2 regions of the Rossellomorea sp. H136 genome follow, and region 1 is predicted to be linked to the other one. Evidence: riboswitches for the same ligand, from Rfam matches in the RefSeq annotation. Region 1 holds a riboswitch; the other holds the start of a gene.
What was found. Region 1 has a riboswitch for S-adenosylmethionine ahead of ACYH0O_RS09140 (2,3-diketo-5-methylthiopentyl-1-phosphate enolase). Riboswitches for the same ligand answer to the same signal wherever they lie in the genome.
Positions count from the first base shown of each region.

Region 2: linked by a shared signal. The riboswitch ahead of mmuP (S-methylmethionine permease) and the one ahead of ACYH0O_RS09140 (2,3-diketo-5-methylthiopentyl-1-phosphate enolase) in region 1 are both predicted to bind S-adenosylmethionine.

Region 1 is NZ_CM166371.1:1,806,635-1,814,375, forward strand. It holds gene ACYH0O_RS09130 (carbon-nitrogen family hydrolase) at 93-875, opposite strand; gene ACYH0O_RS09135 (aminotransferase class I/II-fold pyridoxal phosphate-dependent enzyme) at 998-2,182, shown strand; SAM riboswitch class I at 2,233-2,335, shown strand; gene ACYH0O_RS09140 (2,3-diketo-5-methylthiopentyl-1-phosphate enolase) at 2,447-3,661, shown strand; gene ACYH0O_RS09145 (2-hydroxy-3-keto-5-methylthiopentenyl-1-phosphate phosphatase) at 3,661-4,323, shown strand; gene ACYH0O_RS09150 (methylthioribulose 1-phosphate dehydratase) at 4,320-4,967, shown strand; gene ACYH0O_RS09155 (1,2-dihydroxy-3-keto-5-methylthiopentene dioxygenase) at 4,964-5,476, shown strand; gene ACYH0O_RS09160 (aspartyl-phosphate phosphatase Spo0E family protein) at 5,692-5,937, shown strand; gene ACYH0O_RS09165 (MarR family winged helix-turn-helix transcriptional regulator) at 6,178-6,636, shown strand; gene ACYH0O_RS09170 (M3 family oligoendopeptidase) at 6,813-7,741, shown strand, end outside.
Region 2 is NZ_CM166371.1:1,258,337-1,266,077, reverse strand. It holds gene mmuP (S-methylmethionine permease) at 1-1,084, opposite strand, end outside; SAM riboswitch class I at 1,179-1,285, opposite strand; gene ACYH0O_RS06345 (hypothetical protein) at 1,422-1,571, shown strand; gene ACYH0O_RS06340 (hypothetical protein) at 1,584-1,823, shown strand; gene ACYH0O_RS06335 (ABC transporter permease) at 2,372-4,588, opposite strand; gene ACYH0O_RS06330 (ABC transporter ATP-binding protein) at 4,588-5,289, opposite strand; gene ACYH0O_RS06325 (TetR/AcrR family transcriptional regulator) at 5,292-5,915, opposite strand; gene thiE (thiamine phosphate synthase) at 6,055-6,711, opposite strand; gene thiD (bifunctional hydroxymethylpyrimidine kinase/phosphomethylpyrimidine kinase) at 6,708-7,520, opposite strand; gene thiM (hydroxyethylthiazole kinase) at 7,541-7,741, opposite strand, start outside.

The DNA.
Region 1 (7,741 bases):
ATTTAATTAAACTTTCAGAATGTTTCATTTGATTTGAATAGTACCATCGAAGTATTTTCCATGTCAACATTTTTATTGGAAAAATAACCTTTCTAATAAAAATCCGGTCTTCGATCTTGGAATATCGGAATCTTCTTTCGGACCTTTTCTACTTCCTGTAAATTGATTTCAGCCGTAACCAATTCTTCCATTTGCGATCCCTTTGAAAGAATTTCCCCCCATGGATCAATGATGAGGGAACAACCGCCAAATTCATTGTTCGGGTCACTTCCCACCCGGTTGCAGGCAATCACGAAGCATTGGTTTTCAATCGCTCTTGCCCTTAAGAGGGCCTGCCAGTGATCAATTCGTGCTGCAGGCCACTCTGCTACGACAAAAACAACCTTGGCACCTAGTAGAACTTGTTTTCTGAACCATTCCGGGAAACGGATGTCGTAACAAATCAATCCGGCCATCTCTGTGTCTTGAAGGGTGAAGATGCCATCTTCATGCCCAGGAAGTAAATAATGATGTTCATCCATTAATTTAAACAAATGGAGCTTCGAATACTGTTTCACCAACTTGCCTTTTGAATTGGTGACTAAAAGGGTATTGGACACCCCATCCTGCGTTTTCTGCGCAACAGAACCACCTACAATGTGAATAGAATATTTCTTTGATAGGGCAGACAGGAAGGAGATAGAGTCTTTTGCTCCTTCATCAGCGATTTCATCCATTCTTGTAAGGTCATATCCAGTCGTCCACAGCTCAGGGAGCACAACAGTATTACAGCCGTCGTCACTTGCTTTTTCAACCCATTGTTCTACTTTTTTCTTGTTTTCTTCGGGATGTCCGAACACAATATCCATCTGTGCAAGACCTATCTTTTGAATCATTTCGTTCACCTCATTAAGGACTTTTTGGAATTTATTCCTTTACATTCTTTACTTTCCGTTATATCATTTGTGACTAGAATTTGAAAGTAATTAATTTTCAAAAAAATGTAGTGGGTGAGTGTATGAAAACCTTTAGTAAAGCAAAGCGATTAGATTTATTACCTGAACAATTTTTTGCTTCCCTCGCTAAAACAGTGAATGCTGTGGTCAAAGAGGGACATGATGTCATTAATTTGGGCCAGGGAAATCCGGATCAACCTACTCCTTCACATATTGTGGAAAAACTGACAGAAGCAGCAGCTTCCCCGTCCAATCATAAGTATCCTCCATTTCGCGGTTTATCGTCCTTTAAAGAGGCGATTGCTACTTTCTACCTGCGTGAATATGGTGTGCAATTAGATCCGGAAACAGAGGTAGCTGTGCTGTTCGGAGGAAAGGCCGGGTTAGTTGAAATCCCTCAATGTTTATTGAATCCTGGTGATGGGGTAATGGTGCCCGATCCCGGTTACCCCGATTATTTATCAGGGGTAGCATTGGCAGAAGCACAAATGATAAAAATGCCTCTACGAGAGGAGAATGGATTTCTTCCCGATTATAGTGAACGCTCCCGTAACGAGCTGGAAAATGCGAAGCTAATGTTTCTGAACTACCCTAATAACCCTACTGGAGCGATCGCCACAAAATCATTCTTTGAAGAAACAGTCACTCTTGCCAATCAGCATGATATTTGTGTTGTACATGATTTTGCCTATGGAGCTATAGGGTTTGATGGAAATAAGCCCATAAGCTTCTTGGAAACAGATGGAGCAAGGGATGTGGGGATTGAGATTTATACATTATCGAAAACGTATAATATGGCTGGCTGGAGAGTGGGGTTTGCAGTAGGGAATAAAAGTGTCATTGAAGCGATTAACCTCCTTCAAGATCACTTATATGTGAGTCTGTTCGGAGCCATTCAGGAAGCGGCTACCACAGCGCTTTTAAGTTCCCAGGAATGTGTGCATGCACTGGTTTCAACATACGAAGAAAGAAGAAAACTATTAATCTCCGGACTTCAGGAAATAGGGTGGGATGTAAAAGCTCCACAAGGCTCCTTCTTCGCCTGGCTAAAAGTACCTGAGGGCTTCACATCTGTAGAGTTCTCTACTTATTTACTTGAAAAAATCAAAGTTGCTGTAGCCCCGGGTGTAGGCTTTGGAGAATTCGGAGAAGGGTATGTACGTGTAGGGCTCTTAACCTCAAACCAGCGGATAAGAGAAGCGGTTTCGCGTATAGAAAATTTAGAATTATTCCATAAAAGGGATTGACAGAAGTTATAATTGGTGCAATAATCCAACTGAAATAATGAATAATGAAATTCTTATCAAGAGCAGGCGGAGGGACCAGCCCTATGAAGCCCGGCAACCGACTTATTCAAGCACGGTGCTAATTCTTGCAGCAATAAAGCTGACAGATAAGAAAGAGTGACTTTATCAAACCTCTTCTTATTTGGAAGAGGTTTTTTGCTTGCCCAGGCTTATGAAATCAACTTGCGGCTAAGAATAGCAATTTCAAAAGGAGGCAGGACAACAATGAGTGAAGTGATAGCCACATATGAAATAAAAGGAAATAGTGGATCATTTGACAAAAAGGCAGAGGGGATCGCCCTGGGATTGACGGTCGGTTCATGGACGGACTTACCGCTCCTGGAACAGGACCAATTGCGCAAATACAAGGGGAGAGTCGTTTCCGTGAAAGAGTGGGAAGGCAAAGATGGCCCGAGAGGCAAGGTGGAAATTGGCTATCCCGGTCATAATTATTCAAATGATATTCCAGCCATCCTTGCTACGGTATTCGGCAAGCTGTCCCTTGATGGTGAAGTGAAATTAGTAGATATAGAGTTTTCCAGTGACTTGAAAAAAGCCTATCCTGGTCCACGGTTTGGAATAGAAGGAATCAGGGAGCTAGCAGGTGTACAAGAAAGACCCCTGTTAATGAGCATCTTTAAAGGCGTGATCGGCAGGGATCTTAACTACCTTGAAACTCAATTAAAGGCCCAGGCACTTGGGGGAGTTGATGTAGTAAAAGACGATGAGATTCTCTTTGATAATCCACTGACACCTTTCACTGAGAGGATCAATATAGGGAAAAGAGTGTTACAGGAGCTGTTTGAAGAGACAGGTAAGAAAACGTTGTATGCAGTAAACCTTACAGGAAGGACTTCAGAATTACGTGATAAAGCAAGAAAAGCACGTGAACTTGGAGCCCATGCCCTTTTATTCAATGTATTTTCTTACGGCCTGGATGTTCTTCAAGAGTTGAGGGAGGACCCTGAGATCGGATTGCCGATTATGGCACATCCTGCATTCGCAGGTGCTGTTGCTTCATCTCCTGCATATGGTGTGAGCTATTCTTTATGGTTAGGGAAATTCCTACGAATGGCCGGAGCTGATTTTTCTTTATTTCCATCTCCATACGGAAGTGTCGCATTAGAGAAGAGCAAAGCTATATCCGTAAGCCATGAGTTAACGAAGGATGACGATCATTTAAGAAGAGCATTGCCCGTACCGTCAGCAGGCATTCATCCTGCGCTTGTGCCCCTTTTAGTGAAGGATTTTGGTTTAGATTGTGTCATTAATGCAGGTGGTGGCATCCATGGTCATCCAGATGGGGCAATTGGAGGAGGAAAGGCATTCGTCCAAGCAATTGAAGCAGTTTTAAGGGGTGAGTCTCTCTCAGATGCAGCAGATACCCATGATGAGCTTCGTAAAGCACTATCCCAATGGGGAGAGGAGGTAAAGGTATAATGACGCGTCCGATCATTTTCTGTGATTTTGATGGAACGGTTACAGAAACCGATAATATCATCTCATTGATGAAAAACTTTGCTCCTCCAGAATGGGAACCTATTAAAGACGACATCTTAAATCAGTCATTGTCCATTAAAGAAGGAGTGAGCAAGCTGTTCTCACTTATTCCTTCATCACAGAAAGAGGTAATGGTTCAGTATCTATTAGACACAGCAGTCATACGTAAAGGGTTTAAGGAATTTGTAGATTATACAAAGGAACATGAGATTCCTTTGTATATCGTTAGCGGTGGAATGGACTTTTTTGTTCGTCCCTTACTAAAAGATTATGGGCCTTTTAATGGGATTTATTGTAATGAAGCAAGCTTTAACGACTCATCCATAGGGATTCATTGGCCACATCCATGCGATGATCACTGTGAAAGTAAAGGTTGTGGATGCTGCAAGCCTTCCATCTTGAGGAGGTTGTCTTTAACAGAAGATACTGAGGTCGTTGTGATAGGGGATTCTGTCACAGATATTGAAATGGCAAAGCTTGGAGATACTGTGATCGCCAGAGACTATTTGGCACATACATGCGAAGAAAAAAGAATCCCCTATCATCCGTTTGAATCCTTTCACGATTGCATGGACGTCATTGAAAAAGGAGTGAAAATATGAATTCCTATCAATCTCAATGGGAAGAGCTCGCTGTTATCAAAAGGGAACTGGCAGAGAGGGATTGGTTTATGGGAACGAGCGGGAACCTTGCGATACGAGTGAGTTCTTCACCAGTTACTTTCCTGGTTACGGCAAGTGGAAAGGATAAAAAGAAGCAAACCGATGAAGATTTCTTGCTTGTAAATGCTCGTGGTGAGGCTACCCAGGATACTCCTGCACGACCATCGGCCGAAACATTGCTGCACAGTAATGTTTTCACAGAAAGCTCAGCAGGATGCAGCTTACACGTCCATACTGTGGCAAATAATGTAATCAGTGAACTGTATGGAGATGAAGGTATCGTCACATTTAGAAACCAAGAATTAATTAAAGCGTGGGATAAATGGGAGGAAGATGATTCTTTATCCATTCCAATTATTCGTAATCATGCACATATCCCGACGCTTGCCGGGGAGTTTAAGTCGTTTATTAAAGCAGACAAAGGGGCGGTGCTCATTCGCAACCACGGAATAACGGTATGGGGGAGAACCGGTTTTGAAGCTAAGAAACTATTGGAAGCTTGTGAGTTTTTATTTCAATATCAACTCACTCTTTTATCTTTAACGAATACGAGGCCAATTACTAAAGGAGGAGTCAGAATATGACGACAATTAAAATCCAAGGGAAAAATCAAGTCATTGATAATCAGGAAGAAGTAGTGAAGTATTTAAGCGAACAAGGAGTCATATATGAGCATTGGAATATCGAAAAGCTGGTCGAAGGTCTAAGGAACCAATACGCTTTAACCGAAGATGATAAAGCGGAAATCCTGTCTACTTTTAAAGAGGAGATTGAAGACATTTCAGAGCGAAGAGGATATCAGGCTTGGGATGTGATCTCCCTGTCCGAACGCACACCAAATCTTGAAGAGCTTTTAAAGAATTTCCAACAGGAGCATCATCACACAGATGATGAAGTCCGTTTTATTGTAAACGGCCATGGTGTATTTGTCATTCAAGGGAGTGATGGTGATTTCTTTGAAGTGCATCTAAACCCGGGTGACTTAATTTCAGTCCCTGAAAACATCCGCCATTATTTCACATTAAGTGAAGACAAGCAAGTAGTTGCCGTCCGCATATTCGTCACACAGGAGGGCTGGGTACCAATCTATTAATATATTTTTCAGGATAGACAAAGAGTAGAATCGATTGTCTATCCTTTTGTTTTTATTAGGGGAGATATTTGGCGGAAAATGTCTAATTTAGAAACATTACTAGTTATTTTGTCTTGTTTTGCGAATCTATTTACTTTTCTAATAATACTTGCGATAATGCTCAAGTAACGATTTAACTTAATAAAGGCTAGGAGCTAAAAAGGAGTTTATTAGAAATGGGTCGTCTACTAAAACAGAAGTGGTTATTAATGAGAATTAATCAAAAACGTTCAGAAATGATTGGGTTGGGAGAGAGTTTAGGATTATGTGCAGCGGAGACAGTCAAATGCAGTCAGCAATTAGATCAGCTTTTGAACGACTATGAAAAGTGCACAAATAAGATCGTATCATTAACCCTCCAAGAAACATCAAACGAATTTGGGCAATACATTAAGAACTTATTAAAACGAACTGCTTCTTGAGACTATTCATCAAGATCTTCCCTCATCATTAAAGGTTTACCAGAGAAAACAAATCTCCGACAATATCCACACGAATACCAAAACAATCAACTTAATTTGTCGTTATTTGATAAACGAAGGACGGTGCGCAATATGCAAACCGTCCTTCGTTTATTAAATACTGAGGAGTCTATCATGTTTGACAATAACAGCTTTTATTTGTATAATATTTTGAAACTGAGATATTTAATTTTTAAAGGAATGAATGCCATGAATGAACCTCAGGATACGAAACAATCATTAAAGCTTTTCATTGTCTTGTCAAGAGCTTTCAAAGCCTTAAATGAAGAGATAAATAAAAACATTCAGGAGAACGGTTTAAACCCTACTGAATTTGCCGTCCTGGAGCTTCTTTATCATAAGGGAGATCAGCCTTTGCAACAAATTGGCGGAAAGATTCTATTAGCTTCCGGCAGCATAACGTACGTGGTGGATAAGCTTGAACAAAAGGGCTACCTAAAGCGCAATGCTTGTCCTAAGGACCGTCGGGTCACATATGCTCAAATAACAGAAAGCGGCAGAAAGTTAATTGATGAGATATTCCCCAATCACGAAAATCGTATTCATGAACTGATGTCAGCTCTTTCTCATGATGAGAAGAAAGAAACGATAGAAATGCTGAAGAAATTAGGATTATCGATTAAAGACTTGTCGTATTGAGTCTCCCTTTGCCCCGTCTTTCACGAGACGGGGCTTTTATTTTGTCTTAAAGCACGTCTCTTCCATATCGTTTCCATTATTTCTAATTCCTGAAATTCGATATTACAATAAACAGGAGATTTTCTATCGTAAGTCGAATAACTATAATCGGGATTATATTATGAGGAGGCAATAGTATGAAGTTTGATCAGTTTACATATGAAAGGCCCAGTTTAGAAGAGATTAAACCTGTTTTCCAACAATTACTTGAAAAATTCAAGTCTGCGTCCAATGTTCAAAATCAGGTGGAGGCCATGAAGGAACTAAATGATATACGCTTGACCATCGATACCATGCAAAATATTTGCTATATCCGGCATTCAATCGATACCAATGATGAGTTTTACAAAAAAGAGCAGGATCATATCGATGAAATGATGCCTGAGGTTCACGGGATGGTGACGGAATATTACAAGGAACTCGTAAATTCTCCTTATCGTAAAGAATTAGAAGAAAAGTGGGGAAAGCAGCTATTCGCTCTCGCAGAAAGCGAAATGAAGACTTTTTCTCCTGACATCGTGACTCTATTACAGAAGGAAAATAAGTTATCTTCCCAATATACAAAGCTGATGGCGTCTGCAAAGATTCCATTTGAAGGGGAAGAAAGAACTTTGGCTCAGATGGGCCCATTCACACAATCTATCAATCGGGAAACAAGAAGAGAGGCTGCTCAAGCGACCGTTGCCTTCTTTGAAGAGAATCAAGAAGAATTGGATCGTCTATTTGATGAGTTAGTCAAGGTGCGTCACACGATTGCTACTACTTTAGGGTATAAGGACTTTGTTGAACTAGGTTACTATCGCATGACGAGAACAGATTATACGCCTGATATGGTAAAGGTTTTCCGCGATCAAGTGAAGAAACATATCGTTCCTCTGGCTACTGAACTTAAAGAAAGACAAGGAAAGCGCATTGGGATAGGTTCGATGAAATTTTATGACGAAGGCTTTAAGTTCATTTCCGGAAACGCGGTTCCTAAGGGAGGTCCTCAGTGGATCATTGATAATGGCAAAAAGATGTACGAAGAACTGTCTCAGGAAACAAAGGATTTCTTTGATTTCATGAT
Region 2 (7,741 bases), 550 kb from region 1:
CGATGTAGACCGTCCCCGGTGCAATGATGCTTGAAAGCAAGGCCAGCCCCCCTCCAAGCATGCTGCAAACTATCGCATTGAGAGGGATTCCCCGATCTGTCAATTTGGCAAAAACCGGTGAGATCATTTGCTTATCAGCCAGTGACCATAGCATTCTGGAAGAAGCATACAGACCGGAGTTTGCCGCTGATAAAATGGCCGTTATAATCACAAAATTCATGATATCGGCGGCATACGGGATTCCAATCCCTCCAAGCACCGCTACGAAAGGACTTTCCAATACACCGGCTGACTGACTCGGCAATAAAGCAGATAATACTACAATCGTCCCTACATAAAAGATGATCAATCTCACAAGCGTGGTGCGGATGGCTTTAGGAATCGATTTTGATGGATCCTCTGTTTCTCCCGCTGCGACCCCTATCAATTCTGTTCCTGAAAAAGCAAAATTGACGGCAAGCATGGTCATCAGAATGGCAAATGCTCCATTCGGAAACAACCCTGAACTTGTGATATTCGAGAAAAACGGAGCGGGCTCTGAATGACTGAGAGGGATGAATCCGACGATCGCGCCTACCCCAATTACAATAAACGCAACGATCGCAATCACTTTTACTAAAGAAAACCAAAATTCAGATTCAGCAAAAAACCGGACTGACAACGCATTAAGTCCAAAAATCAACGCAGCAAAGACTGCGCTCCAGATCCATACACTAATCGAAGGAAACCAACGCTGCATCATCAAGCCAGCCGCCGTAAACTCCGACCCCAATGCCACTGTCCATGACAGCCAATATAACCAGCCCACCGTGTACCCGGTCCCAGGTCCAATGAACTTTGCAGCATAACTATGAAAGGATCCCGTTTCTGGCATGTAGACAGAAAGCTCACCTAAACAAAGCATCACAAGATACACCACCAGCGCCCCAACCAAATAAGCAAGGATCGTCCCAAATGGTCCTGCCTGATGAATCGTATACCCCGAACTCAAGAAAAGCCCGGTTCCGATCACCCCTCCAAGAGAAAGCATCACTAAATGACGTGTCTTCATCGCTCTTTTAAAACTCTGTCCTGCGTTTCCCATCAAAAACACCCTTCCTTCTAAATATATTGTGGAAAAAGTGAACAAACAAAAAACGCACCCTGAACGAGTGCGTCACCGACAAATAAAAAGATTGCTCCTATCTATCAGGGTTTGAATCACCCGCTGGAATTAGCACAGTATCTTCACAGACCTGTTGCTGAGGCTTCAAAGGGCCAGTCCCTCCACCTCTCTGGATAAGAAATATGTAGATTTTTTAAAACTCTATCAATATATTGGAATAATGTCAAGACCATGAAACTGCTGGGTAGCCCAGCCTATCTGAATGTTACATTGAGGTGTAAAAAGGGAACAACTATATTAAAAAGGAGAAACCGCCATGCCAGAAGGTCCGGAAATCAGACGAGCCGCAGATTCAGTTGAAAGTGCTCTTAAAAGTAAAACCGTGGAAGATATATATTTTGCCTTCCCTCATTTAGAAGACTACGGGGATCTGCTAAAGGAGTCACTCGTGAAAAGGGAGGATTAGAAGGGAAAAGCCATGCTCATCCGCTTTGACAATGGGTACCCGATCTACTCCCACATTCAGCTTTACGGGAAATGGTATATCAGAAACCCGAAAACAAACCGCCAGCTCCGGTTGGCCAATGAAAATAAATCGGCACTTCTCTATAGTGCATCTGATATAGAGGTTCTTCGTGACGAAGAAGTGCCCGGGCACCCATTCGTCTCTCTCAAAAGTGGGACCCGATCTTTTAAGCGAAGAGGTATCAGTAGATGAGCTGATGGAACGGATGAAGGACAAACGATTCCGAAACCGCTGAACTCGAAGGATAACGTAAAAAAGAGGCTGGGACAAAAGTTTTTTAGCCTAAGTCAAACCCGAACAAACCTGCTTCTTAGTGTGCAGATTTGTTCGGGTTTATTATTTATTTTGGGTCCATTTGATTTTAGCAGTCTCCAGCGGTTGATTGGAGTGCAAGACGAAGACTCCTGCGGGAAAGTAGCTTATGTGAGACTTGTCCAGCTATAGGGCTTAGAGGCAAATGTCATAAGGCAGATCGTCCATGAAGGAAAAGAACGCCTTCAAGGCCGCTCCGCCTTATGCCAACCGCCTCTGAGCGAAGCCCCTCCGCTTTTCTACCCGCAGGCTTGTCGAGGAGGCTCACGGGCTACCCGCGGAAAGCGTAGTCTTGCACGGAAATCATTAGCGGTATGAAGAACCTACACTTCTATTGTTCGTATTTTTATCGTGGTTTTTTAGTTTTGTCCCAGCCTCATTTTCATATAAAACGCCATTTCTCACTCATAAATCCAAACTACCTGTCACTATTCCGTACTCCGGTTAATCGCTTCCTTCATGGAAACACCTTTCAATTTCCGGTGATTCAGCCATAGGGATACATAATACGATGCCAAGATGATGAAGAAGCTGATAAGGATACTTATCCAATTCAGCTTTACGGGAATCGTCACATTCATCTCTGAGGTGATCGAATTCATAAAGGCTGAAATCGATAGGAGCGTCACGGGAATACCTATCACATATCCAAGGATGATAAACCAAATATTGTAGCCTATCATCATGTCCATGATTGATTTCTCCCGATAACCGATGACCTTCATGAGTGAAATTTTGAATGAATTTTCTTCAATCAATAAGGAAATCAAAATATAGATGATGATGACAGCAATGATGGCAGCAACAAAGGCAATCGCTGCTACTCCATAGTTCAATGGCTTGATCATTTCCTTGAATCCGTCAATCGTATCGGATGATTTGGTTGTCGAAACGATCTTTTCTTTCGGTAGCGTGAGTTCTTTGTTTGAATAAATCTCCGTATAACTTCCTGAAGGATAGTCATTTAATTGGTTGAATTCCTCCAGAGGCATATAGATCATATTTCCAAGATACGATTCTGCTATGTGATCAATGGTGAGGTTAAAAGATTTGTCCGTCAATTCATTTGTCACATGAATCGAATCTCCTTCTTGAATCCCTAATTTATCCGAGAGTGATTTATTCATGATGACTGAATTGACCTTAAGCTCTCCCCCGCTGGAGTCCTTTAATCGAATGGCTGTATTATCTGATTTCAGGCCCGTAATCGTCAAACTCTCCTTATCTGTGGTAAAAGGAGCCACAGCTCCGATCTGTCCCGATTCAGGATGGTCAGTCTGTGGAGCTTTGAATAGATAGCTATACTCATAGTCGTACACTTGTTGAAAATTATCAGTCACCAGGTACTCCATCGAGTTCTTCGTGACGAAGCCGAACAACAATAATAATGTGGCGAATATCACACCGATGATCAAAAAGAGCGCTCTTGGAAGGTTTCGCATGATTTCCCGGATCACGAACTTCCGGCGGAACGGCAGCTTCTTTAGTTTAAATAACCGCTCCATTCTGCTTACTTTCACCTTTCGTTCCCCACCTTTTATTAAACTTACGGGCGGGATCTTCAAGACACGTTGAACCAAATAATAGGTTAACGGGATGAACAGAACAAGTGGTAACAATAAGCTCGTAAGCAAATAACCCACATGTGGCTTCACTTCTAATATAGGCAGATTATAATAAGCCGCAAAAGCTGATAGCAATGGATGCAAGGATACCCAGCCAAGGATCGTGCCCACGACACTCCCTGAGATGGCAAGAATCCCGGCATAGGAGAGATAATGACGGATAATTTCCCTTTTCCTGTAGCCAAGGGCATACAATGTACCGATTTGCACATATTCCTTTTTCATTAAACGCCACAATAATATGAGAATGATCACCATACTAATTAACAAAATGCCTATCGGAAGAAATTGTCCCATCTTTTTGACACCGGCAATATCCCCTTTGATGAAGGAAATGCGATTATTTTCTTTTTTATCTGTCCATTTGATGATCTGATTCGTTTGATTGATTTGCTTCTTCAGTTCTTCTGGGGAGGCAACTGAAAGGCGGACACTATAGTAAATCTGATGATCTTCCCATTTTGATACAACAGATTGTTTCACGATCGCGACACCGAATGCATCAGGATTTTTCAGAAAGCCCGTTTCTTCCTGTAATGGATAGATGTAATCCGGGATCGCCATAAATCCTGCAACACGAAATGTTTCCCCTCCCAGTTCAACCTCGTTTCCTATCGAAATGTCATGAGCTTTGGCAAAACTTTTATCCACTAAGATATCCCGCTCCGAGGACAGGTTTTCACCTTCCACGACAGAGTGGAGATTGACATCCTCAGTGGCATCCAACATCCTGAGTGTCGTATCTTTACTGTATGGGACATCCGCTACATACCTCTCGTCAATTTCGGCCCCATTCTGTTTTTCAATTTCTTTGATATCTTTCAAAGGCTGTTGTGTAATGAATTGAGCATCTTCAACCTTATTCTCCTTAAAAAACATCTGTAAATTATCAATGAGATTCGTTCCAGCTGAGGTAAATGAGTAAAACACAATGGAGCTGATCACGATCAGAAACCACGCAGAGAAAAACTGCGCCTTCTTTTCCATAATGGTCCGAAAGAGTCTTTTTCGAAGAGGCATCACCACTCCACCCCTTCAGCAGAGGTTTGATGTTCATTGACCAAGTCGGATTCAATTTTCCCATCCTTAAGTGTGATGACCCGGTTCGCCATGCTTTTGATCGCTTGATTATGTGTAATGATGAGGACTGTAGTGTTAAACTCTTTATTCACTTTCTCAATCAGCTGCAAAATTTCTTTTGATGTGCCGGAATCCAAAGCTCCCGTCGGTTCGTCACATAATAATAGTTTCGGAGCTTTCACGACAGCACGGGCGATCGATACTCTCTGCTGCTGCCCTCCGCTTAATTCACGCGGAAAGCGATCCTCCATCCCCGACAATCCAACGGCATCAATCACCTCTGGAATTGACAATGCCTTTGGAGTGAGATTCGCCGTCAATTCGATATTTTCATAGACCGTTAAATTCGGGATCAGATTATACATTTGAAAGACAAATCCAACGTCTTCCCGTCTATAATCCACGAGATGACGATCATTCAACTGGGTGATATCCTTCTCATTGATCTTGATACTTCCGGAATCAATCCCATCAATGCCGCCAATGGCATTCAACAAGGTGGATTTCCCCGAACCGGAAGGACCGAGAATGACGACAATTTCTCCCTCCTCCACTTGTATGTGAATATCCGTCAGAGCTTGAAATGTGGTTTGGCCGCTTTGATAGGTTTTATGAACTCCATTGATACTCAAGATGCTCATCTTCATTCCTTCTTTCCCGGTTTTATTTTCCCTTCAAATAAAAATCCTATATGCCTCGCCAGCTGTTCCTTGTACTCTTCGTGACTCATGGATTCGTTATACATGTAAAACATCGTATCCGACATGGCTGCACTAAAGATGGCATAAGCCGCTTCCTGTGGGTCAACCTTGACGAGAAAACAATCTGAATGGCTTTCGATCATAAACATGATCCATTTCATCATCTCTTCATCGATGCCGAATAACCCCTGCCTCAGGCGAATACTTTCCTCCACTTCCTCCGTCATCACGTGAAACAGCTCACGCCAAAACGCTTTCGGATAGTGCTGGAAAAACTCCGCAAACTCGTGCATGGCTCCAATCACACTCTGTACTAAATCACCTTCATCCTCGTATGGATCATCGAGTGCCCCCTTCATCTCCTCGGCTTCTTCTGTAAAAATACGGAGCAGCAATGATCCCTTAGAAGGAAAATAATTATAAATGGTCCCGGTTCCTACCCCGGCATCCTTTGCAATTTCAGCCATCGATGCCTGTTGGTATCCCTTCTCAGAAAAAATATGTTTCGCCGCTTCCATAATGTTCTGCTGTGTTTGCCGTTTTTTATCTTCTCGTAATCCTGCCATATTGTTGTTCCTCCTAAAATATGAACACGTTCATTTATGAATCTATTCATATTTTAGTTGGTATTTTTTTGAATGTCAAATAAGGCCTGCCTAAACACGTTAATTGAGCTAACGCGTTGGGGCAGGCCTGGTTTCATATTTATCGGGCGGGACGAACGGCTCTCTTCAATTCTCTCGCCGCTTCTGTGATGTTTTCGGCACCTGAAATGGCTGAGATCACCGATATTCCGTCCGCACCAGCATCGATGACTTCTTTGGCATTCATTGAGCTTATGCCTCCAATCCCCACAATCGGGATAGGAATATCGTTTATTCGAAAGCTTTTGATGATGTTCAAGCCATGAATTTTGACTGTGTCGTCTTTTGAAAGGGTGGGATAGATGGGACCAAGTCCTAAGTAATCCGCCCCATCGGCAATCGCTTGCTGCGCTTCGGCAAGAGTATGAGTGGAGACCCCAAGCCGTTTGTGACCGATTTTTTCCCGGACCATACTTGCCCTTTCATCTTCTTGACCGATATGAACCCCATCAGCCTCAATGGCTAAAGCCAATTCCACATCGTCATTTATGATAAAAGGGATCCCGGCGTCCTTACAAACCTTCTGCAATTTTTCTGCAAGTTTCATCTTTTCCTGTCCTTCTAAGGCACCCAAGCCTTTTTCCCGGAATTGAAAAAGGGTTATCCCACCTTCTATTGCTTGTTCTAACACATAGACCGGATCTTTCAGGCAGTTTGTACTACCCATAATAAAATAAAGAGTAAGAAAATCCTCTAATTGTTCTCGTTTATCCATCATTTCCTTTCACCTAATGTCTTGTTATTATAAGCCCAATGATTCGTCGGACCATGACCATTCCCAATACCAAGCGGGTTTTCAATGGCTGCCCGGATAAACGTTTTAGCCGTCTTGACCGCTTCCTTGATGTCCATTCCTTTAGCCAATTGAGCAGTAATCGCAGCCGAGAAGGTGCATCCTGTACCATGGGTATGAGATGTCTCGATTCTCGGTGAGACCATTTCCTCGAACGTAGTACCATCATAAAAGAGGTCGATCACCTGCTTACCATCGGCATGTCCACCTTTTATGACGACTGATTTGGCACCCATTTCAATCAGCATCTTAGAGGCATCTTTTCGATCGTCCAGTGTTTCAATCTTTATACCGGTGATTACTTCTGCTTCAGGTAAATTGGGAGTAATGACAGCAGAAAGCGGTATTAATTGTTCCTTTAATGCGCGAATAGCTTCATCTTGTAAAAGTTTGGCTCCGCCTTTTGCGATCATGACAGGATCCACCACAAGATTCTTCCAGCCATAATGATGGATTCGTTCACTTACCGCCTCAATGACTTCACCGGAATGCAGCATGCCCGTTTTTGACGCATGGGGTACAAGGTCTTGTCCAATCGCATCCAATTGCTGAACGATTCCTTCCATGGAAACTGGATACACGCCTTGAACGCCTAACGTGTTTTGAGCGGTTACGGCAGCGATGACCGACATCCCATAGGAACCAAGCTCGTGGAATGTTTTTATATCTGCCTGAATACCGGCTCCTCCTCCACTATCTGAACCTGCTATCGTCAATGCCTTATATACAGTCATGATACTAACACCTTTCCTCTTTAGATTCTCTCTACTTTTGCAAGTGCAGCATCTTCTTCACGAATGGAGGAAAGTTGATCGATGAATTCAATTTGAAAACTTCCCGGACCCTTTTCAGAAGTGACACCAGCTGCTTTTTCTGCTGCTATTCCATAAGCAGCAACTGCCGTTACAGCAGCTTTTAATGGATCTTTCTCAACGGCTGCAAACGCACCAATGAC